2 regions of the Stenotrophomonas oleivorans genome follow, and region 1 is predicted to be linked to the other one. Evidence: predicted binding sites of a transcription regulator. Region 1 holds the regulator's gene; the other holds the start of a gene.
The links. Region 1 encodes FliA, which starts transcription of late flagellar genes. Its sites were predicted from a motif close to TAAAGTTTNNCNNNCNNNGGCCGATAA; they were not measured.
Positions count from the first base shown of each region.

Region 1 (14,534 bases):
AGAGCGCGGGCATCCTCGCCGAGGATCCAGTTCAGCGCGCGGCGATAGGCGGCCAGGCCGCGGCCCGGGTAATCCTCACCAACGCTCGGCAGGGTCAGGCCGGCGGCGTTGCTGATGCGGGTGTCGATCGGAATCGCGTCTTCCCACACACGGGTGCCGTGACGATCCTGCATCGTGCGCAGCGACTCGTTGCCTGCGCGGGTGCGGCGGTCGAACAGGGTCGGCAGGATCGAGATCGGCAGCGGGCGGCGGCGCGAGCGTTCGACCATCTCGCCGGTGCGGACCATGCCATCCAGGCCATGCAGGGCCAGCGGCTCGGCCTGGGTGGGGATGATCAGGCGATCGGCTGCGGCCAGCGCATTGATCATCAACAGGCCGAGGGTGGGGGCGCAGTCCAGCAGGATGTAGTCGTGCTGGCCCTGGTGGCGGGCAAGCGCATTCTGCAGTGCCAGGCCAAGGCCGGGCTGGTTGGCGCTGCGTCGCTCCAGCGTGGCCAGCGCCGACTGCGCGCAGACATAGTCCAGGCCATGGATGCTGCTGGCATGGCACAGGCTGGAAAGATCGGCGGGCGGGGCGCCGAACAGCTCCAGCACGCCAGCCGGCGGCGGGTCCACCGGTACGCCGAACGCGCGGCTGAGCGAGGCATGCGGATCGAGGTCGATCAGCAGCACGCGATGGCCAAGTGCGGCCAGTCCGCGGCCGAGGGCGAGGGTGGTGGTGGTCTTGCCGACTCCGCCCTTCTGGTTGGCGACTGCCCAGATGCGCATCGGATTACTCCTTCATTGCCGGGGGAACGGCGGCGCCGACGCGGCTGCCAGCCGGCACCGGCGGCAACTTCACCGGTGCGATGGGGGAGGTGGGGGCGGTAGCCGGAGTTGCCGCGGCTTGTTCGGTATCGGTGTTCCGGGTGGCGCCGGTGGCTGCGTTCAGGCGCTGGCCGAGTGGGTCCACCGAGTGCGAGGTGTCGGCCAGGATGATGACCATCACCCGGCGGTTGCGGTTGCGGCCCTGTGCGCTGTCGTTCTCTTCGCGCGGGCGGAACTGGCCGTAGCCGACCATCGCCAGCCGCGACGGCTGCACGCCCTGGTCGGCGAACAGGTGCACCACGCTGGCCGCGCGCCCGGCCGACAGTTCCCAGTTCGACGGGAAGGTGGCGGTGGCGATCGGCACGTTGTCGGTGTGGCCTTCCACGCGCACGCTGTTGGGCACGTCGCGCAGGACCTCGGCCAGGCTGGCCAGGGTCTGCCGCGCATGCACGTCCAGCGCCGCCGAGCCGGTGGGGAACAGGATGTCGCTGTTGATCTCGACTTCGATCCACAGCTCGGTGCGGCGCACGCTGATCATGCCGCGGTCGATCAGCGGCGCGAGCGCGGCGGTCAGGCGGTCGGCGATGCTGTTGAGCTGGCGCTCGGCGCGCGCGATCTGCTCCTGGTTGTGCACCGAAACAGGCATGCGCATCTGCGAGGTCATCGACGGCAGCAGGGTCGGGTCGTGCGACGGCGCAGGCGCCGAGGGCCCGATCTTGGTGCCGGACTTGATCACCGAGGGGCTGTCCCAGCCGCCACCCTGCACCTGCTTGTTGCCGACCTGTACCGGATTGATCGTGCGCGGCGCGCCCCCGAAGGCATCGGTCAGCGCGTCGGCCATGATCCGGTACTTGCCTTCGTTCACCGAGGAAATCGCGTACATGACCACGAAGAAGGCGAGCAGCAGCGTCATCAGGTCGGCATAGGGGATCGCCCATGCTTCGTGGTTGGCGTGCTCTTCGTGGTGCTTGCGGCGGGCCATGTCAGTGCAGGAAGCCGGAGAGGTTGGTTTCGATGTTGCGCGGGTTTTCGCCCTGGGCGATCGAGATCAGGCCTTCAATGACCATTTCGCGGTCGCGGGTGTTGTGCGAGATCACACTCTTGAGCTTGGCGGCCACCGGCAGGAACAGCAGGTTGGCCGAAGCGATGCCGTAGATGGTGGCGGTGAACGCTGCGGCGATGCCATGGCCGAGCTTGCTCGGGTCGGCCAGGTTCTTCATCACCGCGATCAGGCCAAGCACGGCACCGATGATGCCCAGCGTCGGTGCATAGATGCCCATCGCTTCGAAGACCTTGGCACCGGCCTGGTCCTGGTGTTCCTGGCTGCCCAGTTCGATTTCCAGCATGTGCCGCATCGATTCGGGTTCGACGCCGTCCACCAGCAGCTGCAGGCCCTTGCGCAGGAACGGGTCCTGCTGTGCTTCCACCTGCGATTCCAGGCCCAGCAGGCCCTGGCGGCGGGCGATGTTGCTCCACTCGACGATCTGCTGGATCAGTTCGCGGCGATCGCTGTGCGGCGGGCGCACGACCCAGCGCACGATCTTGAAGGCATGCTTGAACACCGCCGGCGAGGTGTGCAGCAGGATCGCGGCGACGGTGCCGACGATGACGATCACGAACGCCGCAGGCGACCACAACGACGCCAGGCCGGCGCCCTTGAGGATGCTGCCGCCGACCAGCGAGGCCAGGGCGAGAAAGAGTCCAATGAGGCTGAGTCTATCCATGGTTCCGGTATCGGCGTGTATGAATGGGACTTGAGACACCGGTAGATCGCGTACAGACGGTAGTCACAGTTTTCGGGGCGCCGGGCATGGCCCGGCGGGGTTCATCGCAGCCCGTCCACGTCCAGGATCAGCGCCATGCGACCATCGCCGATCAAGGTTGCACCGGCATAACCGCGCAGGCCGCGCAGCGCTTTCGGCAGCGGCTTGATGACCACTTCCTCACGCCCGCGTACCTGGTCCACGACCAGCCCGAAGCGCGCTTCGCCAGCCTGCAGCACCACGATGGTCAGCAGGGGCGAGGCGGCCGGTGTCACATCCAGCCACTGGCGCAGATCGACCAGCGGCAGCGTGTGCGAGCGGCGGTCGAGCACGGCACGGCCATCGAACCAGCCCAGCGAGGTGCGCGGCGCGTGCAGCACTTCCATCACGCGGGCCAGCGGCAGCGCATAGACGTCCTCGCCGGCCTGCACCAGCAGGGTCGGCAGGATCGCCAGGGTCAGCGGCACGCGGATCAGGAAGCGGCTGCCACGGCCCAGCTCCGACTGGATCTGGATCTGGCCGCTCAGTTCGCGGATGCGTGACTGCACCACGTCCATGCCGACGCCACGACCGGAGATGTCGGTGACCTGCTGCTTGGTCGAGAAGCCGGGCAGGAACACCAGGTGCAGGCACTCCTCGCTGCTCAGGCGCGCGGCGGCTTCCGGATCGATCAGGCCCTTCTCGCGCGCCTTGGCACGCAGCTTTTCCGGGTCGATGCCGGCGCCATCGTCCTGCACCTCGATGCTGACGTAGTCGCCTTCCTGCTGTGCGGACAGGCGCACATGGCCCATCCGTGGCTTGCCCTGTGCCTCGCGCAGGTCGGGCATTTCCACGCCATGGTCGATGGCGTTGCGGACCAGGTGCACCAGCGGGTCGGCCAGCGCTTCGACCAGGTTGCGGTCGAGCTCGGTCTCGGCGCCGATCAGTTCCAGGTCCACTTCCTTCTTCAGCGAGCGGGCGACGTCGCGGGCAACCTTGGGGAAGCGCGAGAACACCTTGCCCACCGGCTGCATGCGGGTGCGCATCACTGCCGACTGCAGGCGGGCGGTGGCGATATCCAGCGTGGACACGGCGCGGTCCAGCTCTTCATCGCGCAGGCGTGCACGCAGGGTCTTGAGCCGATTGCGTGACAGCACCAGTTCGCCGATCAGGTTGACGATCGCGTCCAGGCGCTTGGTGTCCACGCGCACGGTATGTTCGGCCTCGGCCAGCGGCTTGGCGGCCGGCTTCGCCACCGGTGCCGGTGCGGCGACCGGGCGCGGCGCTGCGATCGGTGCCGGTGCCACCACGGCCGCAGGCTTGGTGCCCGGTGCGGCGCCACCGTGCAGCTGGTCGAGCAGGGCTTCGAACTCGTCTTCGCTGATCAGTCCGTCGTCGGCCTTCTTCGCTGGCGCGACCGCGGTCGGCGCGTTGCCACCATGCAGCTGGTCGAGCAGCGCCTCGAATTCGTCGTCGGTGATCAGGTCGCTGCCACCCGCGGTGGGTGCTGCTGCGGCGGCGGGTGCAGCCACGGCACCGCCGTGCACGTCGAACTGTGCGATCAGGTCCGGCGGCGCATAGCCCGGCTCGGTGCCGGAGGAAACCGCGTCCAGCATCGACTGCAGGTAGTCCAGCGATTGCTGGGCCGCGTCGAAGTGGTGGGCCTGCAGCACGGCCTGGCCGGCACGTGCGGCGCCCAGCGCCTCTTCAGCGGCATGGCACAGCTCTACCATGGCGGTGACGCCGAGGAAGCCGGCGCCGCCCTTGAGCGTGTGGTAGCCGCGGAACACCGCGTTGAGCTGGTCGCTGTCCTGCGGTGCCTGCTCCAGCGACACCAGCTGTTCGCCGAGGCGATCCAGGATCTCCTGCGCCTCGATGATGAAATCGGCAGTGATGTCGTCGGATACCGCGCTCATGCTTACAGCCCCAGATCCGACAACAGGTCGTCGGCGTCGTTCTGCGAGACCGCGTGGCGGTCCAGTCCCTTCAGTGCCGGCCCGGCCAGTTCCGGGTCGGTGCGATGCTGTTCCGGCGGCAGGCCGAGCGCGCCGAAGCCTTCGTGCACGCGGCGGACGATGCCGACCACGCGACGGATGATCTGCCCGGTCAGGTCCTGGTAGCTCTGGGTCAGGGCGATCTCGGTCAGGTTGTGGCGGATGCGCTCGAGCTGCGCGTCCTGGCCCGGCTGCAGGCCTTCAGCGCGCAGCTGTTCGGTCAGGCTGCGGCATTCCTCGGCCAGGTCCAGGGTGCGGTGCGTGGCCTGTTCGGTCATCGCCACCACGTGGTCCAGTCGCGCGCAGGCGTCGTCCAGTTCGCCGGCTTCGCTCGGCACGGTCGGCAGTTCGCCCAGCGCCTGTCCCAGCTCGCGGGCCAGCCGCGAGAGGCCGCTCATCATCGGCTGCGTGCGCAGCGCGACCAGCCCGTCGATGCGCTGCCGCCAGGCGGCCTCGTCACCGGATTCGAGCGCGTCCAGGGCCTCCTGCAGGCGCAGGGCGAGGGCGTTCTTGTCGACCGTGGTATCCATCAGGCGCTGGCCGCCAGGCGTTCGAAGATCTTGCCGAGCTTCTCTTCCAGCGTCTGCGCGGTGAACGGCTTGATGATGTAGCCGTTCACACCGCTCTGGGCGGCTTCGATGATCTGCTCGCGCTTGGCTTCTGCCGTGACCATCAGCACCGGCAGGGTCTTCAGCTTGGCATCGGCACGGATCGCCTTGAGCAGCTCGATGCCGGTCATCACCGGCATGTTCCAGTCGGTGACCACGAAATCGAACGGCTGGCTCTGCAGCAGCGACAGCGCGGCATGCCCGTCCTCGGCTTCGGCGGTATTAGTGAAGCCCAGATCGCCCAGCAGGTTCTTGACGATTCGACGCATGGTCGAGAAGTCGTCGACGATCAGGATGCGCATGTTCTTGTTCAAAGCAGAATTCCTTTGTTGTTCATTCCGGACGGCCGGGGGCAGCCGCCTCGGGGATGTTCATTCTTCGAGGCCTGCGTCGGCAGCCTCGAACAGCTTCAGCCGGCCACGCAGGCGCAGTACCGCCTGGCCGTGGATCTGGCAGACCCGCGACTCGCTCACGCCGAGCACTGCGCCGATCTCCTTCAGGTTCAGTTCCTGCTCGTAGTACAGCGAGAGCACCAGTTGTTCGCGCTCGGGCAGGTGGCCGATGGCCTTGCCCAGCTCGCGACCGAACTCACCGCGCTCCAGTACCTGCTGCGGGGTCGGCCCGCCTTGGGCGACGGTGTCCAGCTCGCCCTGGTCCTCGATGCGCGATTCCAGGCTCAGCACCTGGCCACGTGCAGCGTCTTCCATCAGCCGCAGGTACTCGGGCAGCGGCATCTCCATCGCGGCGGCCACTTCAGTGGCGCTGGCGGCACGGCCACTGCTCTGCTCCAGGCGGCGGATGGTGGCGGCGGCATCACGTGCACGGCGGTGCACCGAGCGCGGGACCCAGTCACCACGGCGGATCTCGTCGATCATCGAACCACGGATGCGGATCGAGGCGTAGGTCTCGAAAGAAGCACCCTGGTCGGCGTCATAGCTGCGCGAGGCTTCGATCAGTCCCATCATGCCGGCCTGGATCAGGTCATCGACCTCGACGCTGGCCGGCAGGCGCGCGGCCAGGTGGTGGGCGATGCGCCGCACCAGGTCCGAATGCTGGGCGATGACTTCGTTCGCCGCCGAGCGCTGCACTTCCCTGTACTGGGCTGCGCCTTTCATGCCGTCACCCCACGCTGCTTGAGGATGCGTTCGAGGAAGAACTCGACGCCGCCACGCGGTTCGGTCGGCGCCTGCCAGCGCGCGGTACGGCGCGCGATCTCGGTGATCGCCAGCGCCGCCGGGCTGGACGGATAGGCCTTCACCACCGGCTGCTGGCGCTGCACCGACAGGCGCAGCCAATCGTCCTGCGGCACGCAGCCCAGGTAGTTCAGCGAGACATCGGCAAGGAACTTCTCGCAGACGCGGGTCAGCTTCTCGTACAGCACGCGGCCCTCGTTGGGGTCGCGCACCATGTTGGCCACCACCTGGATGCGGTCCACGCCACGCTCGCGCGACAGCACCTTGATCAGTGCGTAGGCGTCGGTGATCGAGGCCGGCTCGTCACAGACCACCACCACGGTGTCCTGTGCGGCCTGGCAGAAGGTCAGCACGCCATCGGTGATGCCCGCGGCAGTGTCCACCACCATGATGTCCAGCTCGCGCTCCAGTTCGGAGAACACGTTGACCAGGCCAACGTGCTCGGCCGGGGCCAGCTCGGCCATGTGGCGGCGGCCGGATGCGGCCGGGACCACCAGCACGCCGTTCGGGCCTTCGACGATGACGTCATCCAGCGTGCAGCGGCCGGCGACCAGGTCGGCCAGCGTAAAGGTGGGGTTCAGGCCCAGGATCACGTCGATGTTGGCCAGGCCGAGGTCGGCGTCCAGCAGCAGCGTGCGCTTGCCCATGCCAGCCAGCGCCACGGCCAGGTTGGCCGACACATTCGTCTTGCCCACGCCGCCCTTGCCGCCAGTGACCGCAATGGTGCGCACAGGGCCGAGCGGCTCGCTGCGGGTGGCCGACAGCGGGAAGGTCTTGGTCAGCTTGGCGTACTCACGCGACGGCATGGTTCAACTCCGGGTTGCAGGGCATATCGGCCGCGCGGCGCAAATCTTCAAGGCGAAGTACAAGATTGGCTGCACTGGCCCGGTGCAGGTCCTCCGGGACGTCCTGGCCATCGGTCACCCAGGTGATCGGCAGGGCATGATCCACGGCCACCGACAGGGCGTTGCCGAAGCGGCCGGTCTCGTCCAGCTTGCTCAGTACCAGACCCTGCAGGTTGGCGGCGCCGAAGCGGCGGACCACCTCGTCCATGTCGCCGAAGCTGGTGTTGGCCGGCAGCACCAGCAGGGTGCGGACCTGGCGCGCGGCACGCAGCCACTGCAGCTGGGCGGCCAGTGCGCGGTCGCGCGGGCCCAGGCCGGCGGTGTCGATCAGCACCAGCTTGTAGTCCTTCAAGCGTTCCAGCAGCTGGTCCAGGTCGGTGCCGCTGTTGGCCTCATGCACCGCGATGCCGAGCTGGCGGCCGTAGCCGTACAGCTGCTCGCGGGCACCGATGCGGGTGGTGTCGGTGGTGACCAGGGCCACGTCACGCGGCGCGTGCTTCTCGGCGAAGCGCGAGGCCAGCTTGGCGATGGTGGTGGTCTTGCCAGCGCCGGTCGGGCCGACCAGGGCGATCACGCCGCCTTCTTCCAGCGGGTCGACCGGGGCGATCGGCAGCTTGCGCGAGATCAGCCCCAGCATCAGGCCACGGCCACGGTGGGCTTCGGTCTCCAGCGGGATCTGCATGGCCACGTCGCGGGCCAGGCCGGCATCGAAGCCATACTCGTCCATCAGGTCCAGCGCGGTGGCGCGCACCGGGCAGCCGCGCAGGCGCTCGTCGGTGAAGCGGTTCATCTCGCGCTCGATCACATGGCGCATGCCGGCCACTTCCTGGCGCAGCTGGCGGATCTCGGCGTCGTCCTGGGCCACCAGGGTCAGTGCCGGGGCTGGGGCCAGCACGGGGGCAGCGCCGGTTTCGTCGCTGGCTTCGACCGGTGCCGGTTCGCTGGCGACGATCCCGGGTTGCGCTTCGGTCACGGCAGCGGTCGGCAGCGGCGGCGGCTGCACGGCCGGGGCCGCGCTTTCGTGATGCGTCTCGTGCGGCGGGTCGATCTGGAAGCGGGCGCGGTTGGCTGGTGCGGCGGTGCTGGGCGCCGGTGCGACGATGGCTTCGGCGAACGGAGCGAAGATCTGATCCGGCAGCGCCGGTTCGTTGACGGCGGCGCGTGCCAGGGTGGCGGCGAAGCCGGTGCTGCCGCGGGTCGGCACGATCTCGTCGGCGCTGTCCAGGGTGCGGCCGGTGGCGCCGACCGCAGCGCGGGCGAGGGCAGCCACGGCCGAGGTGGTTGCGGCGACCGGTTCCGGTGCCGGGGTATTGCTGCGGCGGCGGGTGACCGCGGCGATCACCGCGTCGGCGGCGGTGCGCGGCTTCGGCGCCGGCGGCGGAGCGATGTCACGACGCGAGGCTTCCAGTGCACGCTGCACGGCGCTCTCGTCGTAGTTGGCGGCGGCGACGATCTCGATGCCTTCCTCGATCCGGCGGTTGGACAGGATCACGGCGTCAGGACCATGTTCCTTGCGCACCAGGTTCATGGCCGAGCGCATGTCGGCGGCGACGAATCGTTTGATTTTCATGCTGTGGTCACGGGACGAAGACGGCGGGGTGGCGGTCGGAGAACTCGGGTGGTCGGTGGTCTGCACGGTGCGGGTTCCCCTTGGTATCTGTCTGTTGCGTTGGTTCGAAAGTGGTGTCTGTTTTCTGGCGCATCGGAGGGCGGCGTCAGCTGATCGTTCCGACCAGCTTCAGGCGCTTGTCCTCCGGCACCTCGCTGTAGGCCAGGACCGACAGCGACGGAACGCTGTGGCGGACCAGGCGGGCCAGCGCGGCACGCACCGGGCCAGGTACCAGCACGACCGCGGGCTCGTTGCGGGCTTCCTGCTTGCTGACACATTCGGCCAGGCTCTGGTGCAGTCGCTCAGCGAGTCCGGGTTCCAGCGCGGCGCCGTTGCCCTGCGTGGACTCCTGCAAGACACGTTCCAATTGTGGGTTGAGCGTGAACACCGGCAGCTCCGCCGACATTCCGGCGATCTCCTGCACGATGAAACGACCCAGTGCGGTGCGCACGGCGGCAGTCAGCACGGCCGGGTCCTGGCTGTTGGGCGCGTGTTCGACCAGTGATTCAGCGATCTTGCGCAACTGGCGGATCGGAATGCGCTCGATCAGCAGGTTCTGCAGCACGCGTACCACCGCCGACAACGGCAGTGCCTTCGGCGTCAGATCTTCGACGAGCTTGGGTGCGCTCTTGGCCAGGTTGGCCAGCAGGTGCTGCACTTCTTCGTGGCCGAGCAGTTCCGGCGCGTGTTCGCGGATGAGGTGCGAGAGGTGGGTGGCCACCACGGTGGCTGGATCGACCACGGTATAGCCCAGCGTTTCAGCCTGGGCACGCTGGTGCGGTTGGATCCAGGTGGCATCCAGGCCGAATGCGGGGTCCTTGCCGGCGATGCCTTCCAGCGCGCCGAGCGCGCTGCCCGGGTCCAGGGCCAGTTCGCGGTCGGGGTGGATCTCGGCGGTGGCCACCGGTACGCCGTGCACCAGCACGCGGTAGCCGTTGGCCGGCAGTTCCAGGTTGTCGCGGATGTGCACCGACGGGATCAGGAAGCCGACGTCCTGGGTCAGCTTGCGCCGCACGCCCTTGATGCGTGCCATCAGTTCGCCGCCCTGGCTGCTGTCCACCAGCGGAATCAGCCGGTAGCCGACCTCCAGGCCCAGCGGATCGACCGGGCGCAGTTCGTCCCAGCTCAGTTCGGCAGTCGGAGCCGGCGCGGCCGGGCGGCCGAGTGCGTTGAGCGCGGCAGCGTCATTGCCTGCGGCTGCCGGATCGGTGGCCGCGGCCTTGCCCTTGCGGTAGACCTTCCAGGCGATGAAGCCGAGGATCGCGGACAGTGTCAGGAAAGCGACGTTGGGCATGCCCGGCACCAGGCCGACCACGCCGATGATGCCGGCGGTGATCGCCAGCGCGCGGTACTGGCCGAACACCTGGCCGGTCATGGCCTGGGCCATGTCCTGCGAACGCGAGGCGCGGGTGACCAGCATGGCCACGGCGCTGGAGACCAGCAGTGCCGGCAGCTGCGCCACCAGGCCATCACCAATCGACAGCAGGGTGTAGGTGGCAGCGGCATCGCCGAACGGCATGCCATGCTGCAGCACGCCTACGGCCAGGCCGCCGAGCATGTTGATGAACAGGATCAGGATGCCGGCAATGGCATCACCACGGATGAACTTGCTGGCACCGTCCATCGCGCCGTAGAAATCGGCTTCCTCGCGGACTTCCTCGCGGCGCAGCTTGGCTTCTTCACGCGTCAGCAAACCGGCGTTGAGGTCGGCGTCGATCGCCATCTGCTTGCCGGGCATCGCGTCCAGGATGAAGCGCGCGGTCACTTCCGAGACGCGGCCAGCGCCCTTGGTGATGACCACGAAGTTGATGATGGTCAGGATCGCGAACACCACGATGCCGACCGCGTAGTTGCCGCCGATCACGAACTCGCCGAAGGCGGCAATGACCTTGCCCGCGGCGTCATGGCCGTTCTGGCCGTTCAGCAGGATGACGCGGGTGGAGGCCACGTTCAGCGCCAGCCGCAGCATGGTGGTGATCAGCAGCACGATCGGGAAGATCGTGAAGTCCAGCGGGCGCTTCACGTAGACCACCGCCAGCAGCACCATCAGCGAGATGGCGATGTTGAAGGTGAACAGGGCATCGAGCACCGGTGCGGCCAGCGGCACCACGACCATGGCCAGCAGGGCCAGCACGATCAGCGGTGCGCCAAGGCCCTGGCGGATCATTTCCAGCGCGCGGCGGGTGTTGAAACCGGTGGAGGGCTGGGCGCTCACGGGCGGCCTCCCTTGCCGAATTCATCCACCTGGATGTGCGGGGCGTCCGGCATCGGGCCAGTGCGCCAGGCGCGCAGCTGGTAGACGTAGGACAGGACCTGGGCGACGGCCGAATACAGTCTCACGGGGATTTCCTTTCCGAGTTGGCCTTCCCGATACAAGGCGCGTGCCAAAGGCGGGGCGGAGACAATAGCGACCTTGTTGCCGTCGGCCACTTCACGGATGCGCAGCGCGGTCTCGTCCACACCCAGGGCGACCACTTTGGGGGCGTTCATGGCGCCGCCCTCGTACTTAAGGGCGACCGCGTAGTGGGTGGGGTTGACCACCACCACATCGGCAGTGGGCACCGCCTCCATCATCCGGCGGTTGGCCATCTGCTGCTGCAGCTGGCGGATGCGGCCCTTTACCTCGGGGCTGCCCTCGCTTTCCTTCATTTCCCGGCGCAGCTCTTCACGGGTCATCTTCAGCTTGCGCATCCAGTTCCAGCGCTGGTAGGGCGCATCGATGGCGGCCAGCACCAGCATCGCGCCGGCGGTGGCCAGCAGCAGGCGCAGGGTGAAGCCGAGGCCGTCGGTGATGGCGGTCTCCAGCGGGTGGTGGATCAGCCCGCGCAGGGTGTCGAAGCCGGTCCACACCACCAGCCCGGCGGCGACGCCGACGAAGGCCACGCGCAGCAGCGATTTGGTGAACTCGGCGATGGCTTCAGGGCCATACAGGCGCTTGAGCCCGCTCATCGGGTTCATGCGGTTGAAGTCGGGCATCATCGCCTTCTGCGACCAGCGCAGGCCGCCCATCACCAGCGGGGCGACGAAACTGGCCAGCAGGCAGACCAGCACCAGCGGCGCGATCACCAGCATGAACTGCAGCAGCAGGTCGCCGAAGTGGCCGAACAGTTCCTTCGGGTTCTGCCGCAGGCTCTGTTCCGGGCTGAGCGCATGCTTCATCCAGGCGCTGGCGCCACGGCCGATCGAGCCGCTCATGGCCATCACCGCTAGTACGCCGGCGCCGAACACGGCGGCGGTGCCAAGTTCGCGCGAGCGCGGCAGGTTGCCCTGTTCACGGGCGTCGCGCAGGCGTTTTTCGGTAGGTTGTTCGGTCTTTTCGCCGGCGGATTCGTTCTCGGACATCACGGGCACTGCGGCAGGGGATGCCGGGGTGCGTGCAAGAAGTGTTCCGTGATGGGTTCATGTGCCAACCAAGGTTGGCATCTACCAGAGCAGGTGCAGGTGGGAGCGCAGCCTGGATTTACCCCGGCGGGTGCTGCGTCGGCGGGCTCTGCGCCAGTTCCACCCGAGGCCGGGGCAGGTCATGCAGCTGCATGAAGCGCGCCGCATCCACCGGGCGGCCGAGCAGGTAGCCCTGCAGGTAATCGCAGCCCAGCCGCTCCAGGTAGGCGCGCTGCGCGGCGGTTTCCACGCCTTCGGCCACGATGTCCATGTCCAGCGCGTGGCCCAGCGCCACGATCGCCGAGACGATCACCACGTCCTCGGCGCTGTGCTCCAGATCGCGCACGAAGGCGTGGTCGATCTTGATTTCGGTGGCCGGCAACCGCTTCAGGTACAGCAGGCTGGAATAGCCGGTGCCGAAGTCATCGATGGAGATGCCCACGCCCAGTGCCGAGAGCGCCTGCAGCAGGCGCAGGCTGGTATCGGTATCGCGCATCACCGTGCTTTCGGTGATCTCCAGCACCAGGTGGCGTGGGGCAATGTCGTAGCGTTCGATCACTTCACGCACATCCTGCAGCAGGTGCGGCGAACTGAACTGCACCGGCGACAGGTTCACCGACATCGACCAGCCCTCGTGCCCGGCATCGTGCCAGCGGCGCAGCTGCTGGCAGGCCTGGTCCAGCGCCCAGCGCCCGATCTCATTGATCGCACCGCTGCGTTCGGCCAGCCGGATGAAGCGGTCCGGCGGGATCAGGCCATGCTCCGGATGGCGCCAGCGGATCAGCGCTTCGGCACCGGCCACCTTCTGCGTGGCTACCTGGATCTTCGGCTGGTAGTGCAGGAACAGCTGCTCGCTGCCGATGGCCCGGCGCAGGTCGGCCAGCAGCCGGAACTGTTGTTCGGCGCTGTCATTCATCCAGTCGGCGAACAGCACGAAGGCGTTGCGTCCGGATTCCTTGGCCTGGTACATCGCTGCATCGGCAAAGGCCATCAGCTGCCGCTCGCTGGCAGCGTGATCCGGACAGATCGCCACGCCGATGCTGGCGGTCACCTGCAGTTCGTTGTCGGCCAGCAACGGCCCGCTGCCGACCGCCTGCAGGATGCGCCGGGCCAGGGTCGGCAGGTCCTCGTCGTGCTCGATGCGCACCACCAGCACGAACTCGTCGCCGCCCAGCCGCGCCAGCATGTCGTTGGGCCGAAGCAGCTGGCGCGTGCGTTCGGCCACCGCAACCAACAGTGCATCGCCGGCCTGGTGGCCATAGGCATCGTTGACCTGCTTGAAGCCATCCAGGTCCATGAACATCACCGCGAAGCGGCTGCCGCCCTGTTCGGCCTCGGCCAGCGCCTGCACGATGCGCCGCTGCAGCAGCAGGCGGTTGGGCAGGCGGGTAAGCGGGTCGTGCAGTGCGGCCTGGGTCAGTTCCTGCTGTGCGTCGGTCAGCGAGGTACTCAACAGGGAATTGCGCAGGCGCAGCAGTTGCGCCTCCACCCGCTGGTCCAGCCAGGAGACCACCAGCACCACGGCCAGGATGGCGACGGTCAGCACCACCACCAGCATGGCCAGCCATTCGCTCTGCAGCCCATCGCCGACGGCTGCGCCGCAGATGCTGCCTTCCGGAAAGCGTGCGGCGGCCATGCCGGTGTAGTGCATGCCGACGATGGCCAGCCCGAGCAGGCCGGCAGCCGCGAGCCGGTCGCCGACACGGGTGCGCTGCGCGCGCAGGCGGAACGCCACGTACAGCGCCGTCCACGAGGCGGCCACCGCCACCATCAGCGAAAAAAGCAGCCAGCCCGGGTCGTAGTCGATGCCCGGCTGCATGCGCATTGCGGCCATGCCAACGTAATGCATGCCGGCAATGCCAGTGCCCATCAGCAGCGCGCCACCGGCCAACCGCGGGTGGGGCAGGGTACGCAGCGAAACCAGCCATAGCGCGAACACCGATGAGGCGATCGCCAATGCGAGGGAAAGCAGGGTGATGGGCAGGTCGTAGCCGAGCGGAATGGGCAGATCGAAGGCGAGCATGCCGATGAAGTGCATCGACCAGATGCCCAGGCCCATGGCGAAGCCACCACCGAGGCGCCACCACCACGCCGCGCCCTTGCCGGGTGCAGTGACCGTGCGCCCGGCCATCGCCAGCGCGGTGTACGAAGCCATCACGGCCACCAGCAGCGAGATCGCCACCAGCCACGGGTTGTACGTGCCTACCAGCATTCGTCAGTCTCCCGGACCTGCCTGTCGACGGAAACCACGGTGGGGCATGCATGAGGCAGGCCGACGCAAGGCGCCGGCCACGTGCGACATCCCCCCGGTTGCCGCGTATTCACTCTAACGCGCAGACCCGGGGGAAGGGCAAGC
Region 1 covers NZ_CP031167.1:2,108,851-2,123,384, forward strand. The annotation lists gene MG068_RS09935 (ParA family protein) at 1-767, opposite strand, end outside; gene motD (flagellar motor protein MotD) at 772-1,788, opposite strand; gene MG068_RS09945 (flagellar motor protein) at 1,790-2,530, opposite strand; gene MG068_RS09950 (chemotaxis protein CheA) at 2,632-4,464, opposite strand; gene MG068_RS09955 (protein phosphatase CheZ) at 4,467-5,072, opposite strand; gene cheY (chemotaxis response regulator CheY) at 5,072-5,464, opposite strand; gene MG068_RS09965 (RNA polymerase sigma factor FliA) at 5,522-6,265, opposite strand; gene MG068_RS09970 (MinD/ParA family ATP-binding protein) at 6,262-7,149, opposite strand; gene flhF (flagellar biosynthesis GTPase FlhF) at 7,136-8,758, opposite strand; gene flhA (flagellar biosynthesis protein FlhA) at 8,904-10,964, opposite strand; gene flhB (flagellar biosynthesis protein FlhB) at 11,009-12,139, opposite strand; gene MG068_RS09990 (putative bifunctional diguanylate cyclase/phosphodiesterase) at 12,258-14,390, opposite strand.

Region 2 (14,534 bases), 1.9 Mb from region 1:
CGGCCTGACGCGCTGCATTCAGCCCTGCTGGCGTTGCGGACCCGCTGCCGTGCGTTCGATCTCCTGAGGCTGTTGTTGCTGCTGGCGCGCATTGGCGTGGCGAGCGTGTCCACCTTCACGACCGATCTCGGCCATGTGCTGGCGGTTGCGGCTGATCGCCTCGCCGCCTTTGCGGCCTGCGACACGTGCCTCGGCCGGACTGAATTCATGCGCGTTGCCGGAGGCATGTGCGGCGCGCCCGCCCTTGGCAGCGATCGCGCGCTGCTTTTCCTGGTCCATTGATGCGAAACCCCGGTTGGAGCTGCGCGGGTTCTGCTCAGTCATGTGAAATCTCCTGCGGTGTGGGCGTCGCCTTCGTAGACGACGGCATCCATGCTTGGCCATCGCACGCTAAGTCCAGGTCGCCATCTTCGCCCCGGTTTTCACGCGCCCTGCGCACGGGGCTGATCAGGCAGCCATTCAGGCGGGCGCTGCCTTCGCTGCCGCCAGTGCCATGCCACTGACCACCGACCCGATCGTCTCTACGTCTGCCAAGGGAGCTCCCTGGTTCAGTCGCGCCTGCAGAGCTCCGTGGGAGACGGCGAAGACGATCGCTTGGCCGAGCAGGGCGTGGGTACGCAGCACCGTCTCGGCGCTGGATGGTTCGCTGCCGCGCAGGCACGCTACGCACGCGGCCAACGTGGAGTGCAGGGGTTCGAACAGCGTACGGTGGGCACTGGCGAACGCCGCCGTCGGTTGGATCTGTTCGCGCGCCAACAGCAGCGTGCGTGGACCTGCATCCGGCGCCGAAAGCAAGGCATGGACGAATGCCCGCATCAACTGCTGCAGCTGCTGCGCGGCCTGCCGCGCGCCGTTGGGTGGCGTTGCCGGCAGCGGCAATCGCTCGGCAATGGCTTGAGCGCAGCGCTGCAGTACGGCGGCATACAGTTCCTGCTTGCCACCGAAGTGATAGGGAATGGCTGACTGGCTGCAGCCGGCCATGTCCACCAGCTGGCGGGTACGCACACCCTCCACGCCGAACGCGCTGAACAGCTGCAGCCCCGCGTGCAGCAGTCGGGCTCGGGTCTGCCCGCTGCGCGTCTCGGCCGCGCGCCGCCGTGCCGGTGTCTGCAGATGGGCGATGAACTCAGGCATCGGCCTGCATCAGCCGTGTCGAGTTTTCATTGAGCGCGGTACCCGCGTCCGCGCCGACGATGACCGTACCGCCGATGTTGGCCATGTGCCGGCCGAATGCACAGTTCGGTTCGAAGGCGAAGCACATGCCGGCCTGCAGGGGCAGTTCGCGCCCGACAGTCGGCAGCGGCGCGATGTGCGCATAGCGCGCGGCCTCCGGCAGCGCTTCGATGCCCGGTGCACGGCCGAAGCCAATCGGTCCATAGGGGTTGAGGCTGTGGACCAACGGATGCACGTGCCAGCCGCCCGCCTCCAGCAGGGGCGCTTCCATCGCGTCGACGACATCGCCGAAGGTATTGCCCACGCGCAGTGCGGACAGGCCTGCTTCGTAGCTGCTGCGGGCGACGGCAGCGGCGCGATGGATGTCGTCGTGCACCTCGCCAATGGCAACCGCGGCCTGATGCTGGGTTTCCATCAGCCCGTACAGTGCGAAGATCTCCGACAGCACCAGGTCACCATCGCGCAGAATGCGCGGCGGCTGCGCACGATACTGCCAGGCGGGTGGTCCCCAGCCCACATACTCGGGACCCGAGCCGAGCAACACCTCGGCGGTATAGCCCCCCAGCGAGAAACAGGCGGCTGTCACTGCGGCAACCAGTTCGGCTTCCGAAACACCGGGGCGAGCAGTGGCACGCAGCGCCTCGCTCATGGATTCACCGATCCAGGCGGCATGCGCAATCAGCGCCAGTTCCTCCTGGCTCTTTACCGAGGCGCGCTGGAAGAACGCACGATATACCGGTACGAATTCCGCGTTCGGCACCGCCGCCTGCATGCCCTGCAGGGTGCGCGCGGGCATCGCGCCGTCGAAGTAGAACGGTGGATAGGGCTCCAGCCCCAGCACGCCGATACGTGCCGTGTGCAGGCCACATTGCTGCAGCCAGCGGCCAACCTCCAGACCGGATTTGCCAACCCACAACTGTTCGGGTGCGATCCACTGCAGGTCGCCGCGCAGGCAGGCCTGCAGGTGGTCGGCAATCATCAGCGAGGCAAAGGTGAACACCCGTGGCGGCTGGTCGCCGACGAACACCACGATCGAGCCGGGCCGGTCATTGGTGAAGTAGCAGTCCGGCGAGAACCCGGCCGGTGCGGCGGCTTCCCGGTCGCCATGCACAACCAGGGCATCGAGGCGTTCACTGGCCATGAGGTCGCGGGCCAGGGCCCAGCGGCGGTCGCGTTCCATCAGGCTGAGCGGTGCGGGCGGCGTGCGCATGAGGAGTATTCCAGGGGAAGGAGCGCGCAGGCTCGATCACGCAGATGAATGAATCAACCGCTTGAATCGGCATTGCACGTGCGCTGCTGCGGGGGCAGCTGAAGTCGGCGATTGCGCAGCGTTGTCGATGATCGTGATGGGGCCACCGTTGCTGTTGATAGGATGCGCAACAACGCCACTCGCCTGGCCACGACAGGGACGTAGAACATGAACAGGATTGGCTTGATCGCAGTGCTGGCCTGTACCGCCCCCGTCCATGCGGCCAGCCCCCTGTTGTCCGGCAGCTTTGTCCACGTCGGCTATTCGGGCAGCGACGAACAACTTCCGGCCGCGCAGTTGCCGCTGTTCCTGGATGAGTTGCAGGACCTGGGCAACGACACGATCATCCTCGGTCAGGTGCGTGCCACCCGTGCCGGCGTCGGCTGCGCCAGCGGCGTGCAGGATTTCGAATGGATTGCCGGCTTTCCCGGCAAGCTCGGCACCGTGCTCGATGCGGCGGCCGTGCGCGGCATGAAGGTCGTGGTCGGCACCACCTACAGCTCGGGGCAGTGCGCCACCTTCTGGCAGGGGCAGAACGCAACGGCCGTGGCACAGGATGCGGCGCAGTCGCTGGCCCAGCTGGGCCAACAGTACGGATCGCATCCGGCGTTCGCTGGCTGGTACATCACCGACGAGCCAGCACAGGTGCCGGCTGATCGCGCGCCGTTCTACCGTGCGATCGTGACGGCGCTCAAAGGCAGTACGCCCGCGCGGCCGGTGATGGTGGCCCCCTACCTGGCGTCATCCAGCGTGGATCCGGCCAGCGTGGGCCGGGCTGCTGCACAGTTCCGTACGGCCACCGGCGTGGATGTGCAGATCTGGCAGGACGGCATCGGCGCCGCCTCGCATGCACGCCTGTTCCAGTGGGATCGCCCGGGTCATTCCACCGAGGCGTATTACGAGGCGCTGTCGGCGGCGCTGGGGGCCAGCGGCCTGTGGGCCGACATCGAACTGTTCAACCATGGCAGTCCCTTGTTCCTGGAAACCGGCAACGGATTGTCCGGTGCCTATCGCTCCGCGTCGGTGCAGCGCATCAACCAGCAGTTGTGGAGCGCGCGTTCGGCCGGCAAGCGCGTTGCCTGGCTCAACCAGTACCACATGTCCGAGGTGGTCGGCCCCGGCCAGGGCTATGCCGAATCTCCGCGGTTGATGAACACCTATCGCGGGCTGTATGGGCTCGGCGCGTCCTACCTCGTCGATCCGGTGCAGACCACGTACAGCTACAGCGTGGCACCGGATGCGAAATATCCGGACAGCAGTGGCCACGAGCTGTTCGATCGCCGCGTGGGGGATCCGCGCAACCCGATGGATGCAGGCTGGGTAGGCGTGCATGGCAACGCCAGCATCACCATCGACCTGGGCCAGCGCCGGCGGGTGGACTGGATCGGCCTGCATACGATGACCCGCCCGGCGTGGGGCATCGTCACGCCGACAGCTGTGGAGGTGATGTGTGCCGAGCCGGGCGCCGCTGCGGTGAAGATCGGTGTGCTGTCGGCGCCATTCCCCCAGGCCGGACTGAGCGGTTCGACCGAAGAGGAATACGTGCTGGGCAACGCCGCGCCGCTTGCCGCGCAGTGCCGCACGCTGGAGCTGCGGTTGGCCAATGGCAGCTGGACGTTCCTCAGTGAAATCGAGATGGCGGCCGAGCAGTAAGCGCCTCAGCGTTGGGGCGTGCCACGCAGTCGCTGCGCGAACGGCCGCTGTTCAAGCGCCTGCAGTGCCTCGCGCAGCACCTGCTCCAATGACTGTCCAAGATCGGCATCGAGGCTGCGCGCCGCGCGTGCCGTGGCCTGCCACTGCGCCTGCAGCGCCGGCAACGCCTGCAGCGCGCGCGGGCTCAACTGCAGGATGCGCTCGCGGCTGTCTTCACCGACCGCAGCGTGCAGCCAGCCGTCGCGCACCATTGCTGAAACCGTCTGGCTGAGCGCCGAATGGCTGAGCCCGCAGGCCAGTGCGAGATCCTTGATGCGGCAGGGTCCCTGCGCCATCAGCGTGCGCAGCACCGGGGTGTAGCGCGGCCGGTAGTCCAGTTTCAGGTCGCGGTAGGCCTGCTCGACCGCCGGGTCGAGCTGGTCGAGCAGGGCCCGCAGCAGTGTTCCCAGGGTGGCATGTTGGAGATCCATGTTGGCGATGATATATAAGCACTTACATATCATCAACATGGGGTGCGGTCATGGCGGTTTCGTGGATGCTGGGCGCGCTGCTGGCGGCGTCCTGCCCGGCCCAGGACGCGGTGCTGCAGGCGGCGGCCACGGCGATACAGGCGCAGTACCTGGACGTGGCCGAAGGCGCGCGCATTGCCGAGGCCGTGCGCGGCTGGTCCACCCAGCAGCGCTATGTGGACAGCTGCGCGGACCCCAAGGCGTTCAGCGCACGCTTGAACCAGGATCTGGACGTGTTCGATGGCCACTTCCATGTCGAGCGGGTGGATGCCCGCGCCGGCCAGGACGACTGGCTGATGGCTTGGCGCGCGGATGCGCGCAGCAATGGTGCGGGCGTGCGCGAGGTGCGGGTGCTGGAAGGCAACATCGGTTACCTGCGCCTGAGCACCTTCTATCCGCTCGATCTGGCCCGGCCGAAGCTGGCCGCGGCCTTCACCCTGCTGGCCGACACCGATGGCCTGGTGCTGGACCTGCGCCAGAACGGTGGTGGCGATGACGGCAGTGCGGACCTGCTGGTGCGGACCCTGCTGGCGGCGGAGATCACCCAGGTGCAGTCACTGCAACGCCGTGGCCAGCGCAGTCCGGTACCGTTGCCACCGGCGAGCCTGGGGCTGTACCTGAAGCCGCTGGTGGTGCTGATCGACCGCCGCACCGGGTCGGCCGCCGAATTCGTCGCGTACTCGCTGCAGGCGCAGGGGCGGGCACGTGTCGTTGGTAGTCGAAGTGGCGGCGCGGCACATATGTTCGATGATCCTGTGCTGCTGCCGGATGGCTATCAGATCAGCGTTCCCGACCGGCAGCCGATCAACCTCCGCACCGGAACCAACTGGGAACGCACCGGCGTCACACCTGACGCAGCAGGCGGTGACGATCCGCTGTTTGTCGCCCGCCAGCTGCTGGCCCAATCGGTATCGCCAGAATGAACGCACAATTGCAACCACGCCCTATCGCAGACGACATGCAGCGTGCCTAGAATCGATGCATCCCGGTAGTTCCCGGGCGCTTCGAGTGAATGGACTCAATGAAGATTCTGTTGACCGGCAGTTCCGGGCGGATCGGGCGTGCGATCTTCGGCGCGCTGGCGGCGGCCCACGAAGTGGTGGGGCTGGATCGCAGCCCATTCGCCACCACCCGCATCATTGCCGATGTCACCGATCGTCAGGCCGTGATGCGGGCAGTGCAGGGCGTCGACGCGGTGATCCATACCGCCGCCCTGCACGCACCCCATGTCGGCCTGGTGCCGGATGCGGTATTCCAGCAGATCAATGTGGAGGCGACTGCACACCTGTTGCAGGCTGCCCGCGAGGCCGGTGCACGCCGCTTCGTGCTGACCAGCACCACGGCGCTGTATGGCCATGCGGTGGTGGCGGGCGGTTGCCGCTGGATCGATGAAGATACCGAGCCGCTGCCACGCACCATCTACCATCGCAGCAAGCTGCAGGCCGAGGCATTGGCTGAAGCCGCTGCGGCGCCGGGCTTCAGCGTGCGCGTGCTGCGCATGGCCCGCTGTTTCCCCGAGCCACCGGAGCGGATGGCGATGTTCCGCCTGCACCGCGGCATCGACGCGCGCGACGTGGCCAGCGCACATGCCGCGCTGCTGCACGATGAGGGCGCTGCCTTCGCACGCTACATTGCCTGCGCACCGACGCCGTTCCTGCGTGAGGATTGCCTGGAACTGGCGACCCAGCCCCGCAGGGTGCTGGCCCGCCGCGCCCCGCAGTTGCTGGCCGAGTTCGAGCGCCGTGGCTGGCCGCTGCCGCTGAGCATTGACCGCGTCTACGACAGTGCACTGATGCGCCGCACATTGGGCTGGCAGCCGCGCTTCGGCCCGGACGACGTGCTGCAGCAGTACGCGGTTGGCAGCATCGAGGTGCTGCCGCGGGCCGAATGGATCAAGGACCGCGTGGCCGAATAGGGCGGCAGCGGGGCGGGTTCCTGACCCGACCCTGAGCAGGTTCATGAATGTGCAGATGAACCGCCTCAACCTCGTTCGCAGGCGGCCGCTAACCCGGTGCGCTTCCAGCGCCGGGCGTGTCCCGGCGGCCGGTGGCCTGCGCGACGGATCGCGCACCTGCGCGGTGCCCTCGCGGTGCCGGTCGTCCTGAACTGCCTTGCGGATCCTTCCATGCCTTCTCCCCGTTCCGCCGCTGCCCGCCGCCCGGGCAGCATCGCCCACAAGCTGATGCTGGGCACCGCTGCGATCGCGCTGCTGTGCTTCGGCCTGACTGCGTTCCTGATCTACCGCCAGGCCAGCGCCAGCCTGATCGACGCCTCGCGCCAGACCATGGCCAGCGAAGCCACCGCCGAAGCCCGCCAGGTCGCGGCCGATCTGGGCACCGCCTTTGCCAGCAACGACGCCATGGTCGAGGCCGTGCTCGCCCAGCGCGCGCGCGGCGATGTTCCGGACCGTGCCAGCCTGGCTGCCGTGCTGGGCGAGCAGCTGCGCACCCACCCCGAGTGGCTGGGCAAGAGCACCATGTGGGAGGCCGACGCCTTCGATGGCAAGGATGCCGAGTTCGTCAACACTGAAGCGCACGATGCCACCGGTCGTTACATGAGCTACTGGGCCTGGCACGATGGCAAGCCGCAGCAGTCGACGATGACCGACTACACCGAGACGGCCAGTGGCTCCGGTGACTGGTACATGGTGCCCAGCCGCGACAAGCTGGCGAAGGTAAGCGAGCCCTACGCCTACGACATCGGTGGCCAGCAGGTGCTGATGAGCACGCTGAGCACGCCGATCATCGAAAACGGCCGGTTCCTCGGTGTATTCACTGTGGACTTCTCGCTGGCGGCGCTGCAGAAGCACCTGGCCACGCTGAAGCCGATGGGCGCCGGGCGCGTCGAACTGCTCTCGCCAAATGGCGTGGTGCTGGCCTCGGCCAATGCCGCCGAAATCGGCAAGCCGCGTGGCGACGCATTGACCCGCAGCATGCTGGCAGACATCGCCGCCGACCGCCGGTTCGAAGCCTTCACTCCGGATGCCGCCGGCAACGTGCGCGTATACGTGCCGCTGCGTGTGGGCGATGCGCCGCAGCGCTTTGCACTGGGTGTGGTGATGCCGCACGCGGTGATCGTGGCCGAGGCGCGCCAGCTGCTGTGGCTGACCCTGCTGGTTGGTGTGGTGGCCGCGCTGACGCTGAGTGCCGGTGTCTATGTGCTGCTGCGCCGGTTGGCGATCCGCCCACTGGCCGAAGCCGTGCGCGTGGCCGGCGACGTCGCCGCGGGCAAGCTGGACAGCACCCTGCCGGCACGCAGCAACGACGAAGTGGGCCGCCTGCTGGACGCGATGCAGGGCATGCGGGGGCAGCTGCAGTCGGTGATGGCGGCGCAGGCGGAAATGGCGCGTCGCCATGACGCCGGTGAAATCAGCTACCGCATGGACGCCTCGGCGTTCCCGGGTGAGTACGGCCGGATGGTGGCTGACAGCAACCAGCTGGTGGCCTCCAGCAACGCCGTCACCCAGCGCCTGGTCGACGTGATGCAGCGCTATGCGGTGGGTGACCTGAGCGTGGACATGGAAGCGCTGCCGGGCGAGAAGGCAGTGTTCACCGCTGCAATGGCCACCACCAAGAGCAACCTGGCGGCGATCAACGATCAGATCCAGCAGCTGGCCGCCGCCGCAGCGGCCGGCGATTTCGCGGTGCGCGGCGACACGCTGCGCTTCGACCACGACTTCCGCCGCATGGTGGAAACCCTCAACACCATGATGCAGGTCAGCGACCACAACCTGGCCGAGCTGTCGACGCTGCTGCGCGCGATTGCCGCAGGCGACCTCAGCGCGCGCATGCAGGGCGACTTCCACGGCGTGTTCGCGGTGATGCGCGACGATGCCAACAGCACCGTGCAGCAGCTGACCCAGATCGTTGGCCAGATCCAGCAGTCGGCGGCCAGCATCCGCCTGGCGGCGGGTGAGATTGCCGCCGGCAACAGTGACCTGTCGCGCCGCACCGAGCAGCAGGCGGCGAACCTGGAAGAGACCGCGGCCTCGATGGAAGAGCTGACCTCCACGGTGCGCCAGAATGCCGACCACGCGCTGCAGGCCAACACCCTGGCCGGCTCCGCGGCGGGCGTGGCCAGCGAAGGCGGGCAGGTGGTCAGCCAGGTGGTGCAGACCATGGAACAGATCGAGGCCTCCTCGCAGCGCATTGCCGAGATCATTTCGGTAATCGATGGCATCGCGTTCCAGACCAACATCCTGGCGTTGAACGCGGCGGTGGAAGCGGCGCGTGCCGGCGAACAGGGCCGCGGATTCGCCGTGGTCGCCAGCGAAGTGCGTGCGCTGGCCCAGCGCTCGGCAGGCGCGGCCAAGGAGATCAAGGAGCTGATCGACGCCTCGGTGGCGCAGGTCGGTGCCGGTGCGCAGCTGGTGCACGGCGCGGGCCGCACCATGCAGGAAATCGTCGGCCAGGTCGGCCGAGTGAACGAGATCATGGCCGAGATCTCGGCAGCCTCGCGCGAGCAGTCGGCGGGCATCGAGCAGGTCAACCAGACCGTGGTGCAGATGGACGAGACCACCCAGCAGAACGCCGCGCTGGTGGAAGAAGCCAGTGCCGCTGCGCGCGCAATGGAAGAACAGGCCGAGCAGCTGGCGGTGGCGGTCTCGCGCTTCCGCCTGCAGGCCGAGCCGGTGGCTACGGTCCGCCGCGCGGCCTGATCCTGTTGCGCGCACATGAAGACGCCCGGCCAAGGCCGGGCGTCTTCATTTCTGCTTGATGCTATGCCAGGCCGGAGTGCGGCGGCAGCATCGCGTCAGAACATGCCTTCGAAGGGATTCCAGCTGGCTTTGCCCTTCACCTGCTCCAGGTAGTAGCTGTAGTTGGTGCTGGCGGCAACCAGGAAGTTCATGGCGATGAACAGCGGGCGCGCGATGATGTCCGGCAGGAACAGGGACACGATGCCCAGCACGAGGCCGATGCCGATCACCACCAGCGCCTTGCGCCACATGCCCAGAATGAACAGGTAGATGAAGCCGAAGAAGAAGGCGAAGAAGTTGATGTTGATCTTGAGGCGGTCGCCGAAGGACAGCGCCTTCCAGGCTTCCTTGAAGCGCGGCTCCTTCGGAGCGCCGTGCTGCTGGAAGAAATTGAAGCGGAACTGCCACTTCGGGCTGAAGCGGGAGAGGTCGACGGTGTTCATTGACGATTACGTCCTTGTAGGAAAACGGTTACATGATACGAGGCCTACGGTTCAGGAAACTACCCTCAACCGTCAAAAATGTGACGCGCCCGGCATGTGCAGGCCTGCGGCGGGGCGCCGCACCGTCACCCATCCGCCTTGTTTTTAGGATAGGGTGCGCAGTTCCGCTGCCGCCCCAGCTGAACCCGGGCGGCGGCGGGATGTCCATGGAGGTTGCATGACTACACCTGCTATACCGGAAAACGCACCGGGACCGGTGCTCTTGCCGACACCTGAAGTGGTGCAGGCACAACAACTGCTCGCACGCCAGCAACTGGCGGTAGCGATGGACCGTGCACGCACGGCCGCTACGCAGAACGCGGCCGCGGCCGCGCTGGAAAGCGAGTAATCCGCAACACCGCCGATCGCGCTGGCGTGCTGCCAGCGCGATCGCGGCGCGCGCCGCCGGTCAGAACCGCGCGGTCATGCTCATGAAGTAGCTGCGCCCGGCCACGAAGTAGTCGGTGGAGCCTTCCGCATACAGCTTCTTGTCGGCCAGGTTGCTGACGCCGCCGCGCAGGGTCAGTACCTCGTTGACGTTCCAGGCTGCGGTCAGGTCATACAGGGTGTAGGCCTTGAGGAAGGTCGTGGCGGTACCGGTCTGCTTGCCGGTGTACTGCGCCGACAGGCTGCTGGAAAACACCGTGTTGGGCGTCCAGTCCAGCGACGAATAGCCGGAAAACTCCGGCGTATCGATCAGATTCCTGCCGGTGGTCAGGTTCTTGGCTTCCTTCATCCAGGTGGCCGAGGTGCGCCAGCGCCACTGCTCGCCGAAGCGGACATTGAAGTTGCCTTCCATGCCACTGGTGCGCGCGCGCTGCACGTTGCTCATGCGCGTCCACCAGATGCCGTTGAACTTGCCCAGGGGCGCGTACTCGATCTTGTTCTTGAAGTCGGTATGGAAGTAGGTCAGGCCGGCATCGAACAGGTCATTGTCGAAGCTGATGCCGATCTCGCGGTTGGTGCTGGTTTCCGGGTCCAGGTCCGGGTTGCCGGCCATGTAGCAGCCGCCACGGGTATAGCCCAGCGGAATCAGCGAGGTGCAGCCGCGGCCGCCGGACTGGGTGGCCGCGGTGGCCGAATTCTCGGTCAGGCTGGGCGCGCGGAAGCCCTTGGAGACGCCACCACGTATCGTCCACTGTTCGGCCGGGTGCCAGACCAGGTACGCACGCGGGCTGACGTGGCTGCCGAACTTCTCATGATGATCCAGGCGTGCGCCCAGGGTCAGCGCCAGCGTGCGGTGCAGCTTCAGTTCGTCCTCAACGAACAGTGCCCAGGTATCCACTTCCAGGTTGGAGCCGCTGACGGCATTGCCGGCATAGTCGATCGGCGCGCGGCCGATGGTATCGGTATTGGTCAGTTCCTGGCGCTTCCACTGGCCACCGACGGCGAACTGGTGTTCAACGCCCAGGGTGAACGGCGTGGTCAGGCTGCCTTCGATGATCGTATCGGTCGCCTCGGAGCGGCCGGTGGCGCCGATGTCGTTCTTGTACTCGGTCCAGTAGGCGCTGAGCTTCGAGTTGCCGAAGCTCCACTTGCCATCGTGGTTGAGCGCCAGCGAGCTGCGCTTGAGTTCGCTGGCACCCCAGGCGCCTTCGTCCTGCTTTTCCAGCGATGCGTCGATGAAGGCCTGCTGCACGCCGTGGCCGGCTTCCAGCGACAGTTCCTGCGCATCGCTGAGCTTCCACTGCAGCAGCGCGTCGACATTGCGGTCCTTCTCGCCGGCGTAGGCATTGCCATAGACACCACCGTTGGAGCGGTCCGAGTCGCGGCGCATGCTGTTGGCACCGATGCGCAGGCCGAAGCGCTCGCCGAGCGGGCCGGAGAACGTCGCACCGATCTGCTGGGTATCACCGCGCTTGCCATCACCCGGGCGGGTATAGCTGTGGGTGGCGCTGCCGTTCCAGTCATCACCGATGCGCTTGGTGATGATGTTGATCACGCCGCCCATGGCGTCGGAGCCGTACAGCGACGACATTGGTCCGCGCACCACCTCGATCCGTTCGATCTGGTCGGGCGAGATCCAGTTCAGATCCTGGCGGCCGAGGTCGGGACGGTAGTTGGTCGAGGCCGAGCTGCCCATGCGCTTGCCGTCCACCAGCACCAGCGTGTAATTGGACGGCATGCCACGCAGCTTGATCTTGGACTGCTCGCCGACCGCGCTGAGGCCACCGGTCACGCCCGGCACGCGGCTGAGCAGGGTGGCCAGGTCGTGCACCGGCTGGCGCTCGATGTCCTCGCGGCTGATCACGCTGATGCTGGCCGGTGCATCCTTGATCCATTGCTGGTTGCCCGAGGCGGTGACCACCACGGTATCCAGATCCTTGGTGGAGGCATCGGCGCTGGCCTCTGCGGCGGCCAGGCCGGGCAGGGCCAGCAGGCAGGCGGTGGCCAGAGCGCAGGCCAGGCGGGTGCGCGGCAGGCGCGCGGAAGGGGTACGGAACGACAGGGACATGACGGCTTCCATCGGAGGAGGGGGACCCGGTGGAAGCAGCAGGCGCACGCAGACAGCAGGCAGCCCCCTTCCATGGGTCGTTGGGCGCTGGGTTGGAACCGGCGCAGCTGGGTGGGTCTCGGCCGTGCGGAAGACGGTGACCTGCCTGGTTAATGAAATGATAACCGTTCGCGTTTGTTACGATCCAGTACCTGGGGCGACCAAGTGACATCCGTTCCCCTGCCCCGGCACTCGCCTGCTGTTTGCTGAATGGGGATAAATCCCGGCGTAGACCTTCGCACTCGGCTTACATCCGGCGCCCTAGACTGAGCCGCATTTTCGATTCCGCCCCGTTGGAGATCGTGTGGGTTCCGGTAGTGACAGACAGCGACTGCGTGGCGTGACGCCGACGCAGCCAGGACAAGTGCGGGCGCCGGGAAAGCGCGCCGGGAACCTTGGTGCATGCAGCCCGGCCGGGATGGCCGGCCGTGCCGACTGCGCGGAGTAGGCGGCAATGGAGGTGCAGACCATCCATGCGGAAGCAGATACGTCCCGGCTTGATGCCGGCTGGACGCTGCTGCCGGCCGAATCGCCGTTGCAGATGCCCGAGCAGACCCTGCGCGAAGGCCAGCTGAAGGTTCGCCGCCACCGCACCTCGCCGCGGCTGATCGGCCTGCGCCGGTTCTATATCTTCGGCGGCACGCTGGCGATGACCGCCATCGCTACCCGGATGATGTGGCGGGTGCTGTCGGCCAATGGCATCAGCGTGCTCGAGGCCTGCCTGCTGGTGCTGTTTGTCGGCCTGTTCGCCTGGATCGCGCTGTCTTTCGCCAGCGCCGTGGCCGGCTTCCTGACTGCCGTGTTCGACCGGGGGTATCGCCTCGGCATCGACCCGGACAAGCCACTGCCGACGGTGCACAGCCGCACCGCGCTGCTGATGCCGACCTACAACGAAGATCCGCGCCGGCTGCTGGCCGGCCTGCAGGCGATCTACGAGTCGGTGGCCGCCACCGGCCAGCTCGACCGGTTCGACTTCTTCGTGCTCAGTGATACCCGGCGCGAAGACATCGCGCGGGCCGAGGAGCAGGTGTTCGCCGAACTGCGCGAGCGCGTGCCCGATGGCCAGGCGCGGCTGTTCTACCGCCGCCGTGGCGACAACAGCGGGCGCAAGGCCGGCAACATCGCCGACTGGGTCCGCCGCTTCGGCGGCGCCTACCCGCAGATGCTGATCCTCGACGCCGACAGCCTGATGACCGGCGACAGCATCGTGCGTCTGGTGGCCGGCATGGAGCACAACGCCGACGTCGGCCTGATCCAGACCCTGCCGTCGGTGATCGGCGGGCGCACCCTGTTCGCGCGCATGCAGCAGTTCGGCGGCCGTGTGTACGGGCCGGTGATCGCCCGTGGCGTGGCCTGGTGGCACGGTGCCGAGAGCAATTACTGGGGCCACAACGCCATCATCCGCACCCGCGCCTTCGCCGATCAAGCCGGGCTGCCGGCGCTGCCGGGGCGCAAGCCGTTCGGTGGTCACGTGCTCAGCCATGACTTCGTCGAAGCGGCGCTGATGCGTCGTGGCGGCTGGGCCGCGCACATGGTGCCGTACCTGGGCGGCAGCTATGAAGAAGGTCCGCCGACCCTGACCGACCTGCTGGTGCGCGACCGCCGCTGGTGCCAGGGCAACCTGCAGCACGGCAAGGTGGTCGGCAGCCGTGGCCTGCACTGGATCAGCCGCATGCACATGCTGATCGGCATCGGTCATTACTTCACCGCGCCGATGTGGGCGATGCTGATGCTGATCGGCATCGCCATCCCGCTGTTCCAGGAAGGCATCGATTTCAACGCCCTGCTGCACCTGTCGCCCAGCGTGTACTGGCGGGCCCAGGACGAGGAACAGGTGGTGCGCCTGTTCGCGGCGACCATGGCGGTGCTGCTGCTGCCCAAGGTGCTGGGTTACCTGGCGATGCTGCTGGACCCGGTCGACCGCCGCGGGTGTGGCGGTGCCCTGCGCGCGTTCGTCTCGATGCTGGTGGAAACCGTATTGGCCGCGCTGATGGCGCCGGTGGTGATGTACGTGCAGTCGCGCGGCGTGGCCGAAGTGCTGTCCGGCCGCGATTCGGGGTGGGACGCGCAGCAGCGTGACGATGGTGGCATTTCGTGGCTGGCGCTGATCCGTGGCTACGGTGGGCTGGGGGTGTTCGGCGCCTTCATGGGCATGCTGGCCTGGGCGGTGTCGCCATCGCTGGCCGCGTGGATGGCGCCGGTGGTGATCGGCATGGTGCTGGCGGTACCGGTGGTGGCACTGACGTCTTCGCGTGGCCCCGGCGCCTTCCTGCACCGT
Region 2 covers NZ_CP031167.1:3,964,674-3,979,207, reverse strand. The annotation lists gene MG068_RS18380 (MFS transporter) at 1-8, shown strand, start outside; gene MG068_RS18375 (KGG domain-containing protein) at 19-324, opposite strand; gene MG068_RS18370 (CerR family C-terminal domain-containing protein) at 460-1,134, opposite strand; gene MG068_RS18365 (M24 family metallopeptidase) at 1,127-2,383, opposite strand; gene MG068_RS18360 (DUF4434 domain-containing protein) at 2,591-4,075, shown strand; gene MG068_RS18355 (MarR family winged helix-turn-helix transcriptional regulator) at 4,081-4,545, opposite strand; gene MG068_RS18350 (S41 family peptidase) at 4,596-5,507, shown strand; gene MG068_RS18345 (NAD-dependent epimerase/dehydratase family protein) at 5,606-6,499, shown strand; gene MG068_RS21280 (methyl-accepting chemotaxis protein) at 6,710-9,241, shown strand; gene MG068_RS18335 (DUF2628 domain-containing protein) at 9,337-9,723, opposite strand; gene MG068_RS21115 (hypothetical protein) at 9,941-10,111, shown strand; gene MG068_RS18330 (TonB-dependent receptor domain-containing protein) at 10,172-12,217, opposite strand; gene mdoH (glucans biosynthesis glucosyltransferase MdoH) at 12,711-14,534, shown strand, end outside.
Region 2: the regulator FliA is predicted to act here: its motif matches at 6,565-6,591, upstream of MG068_RS21280 (methyl-accepting chemotaxis protein).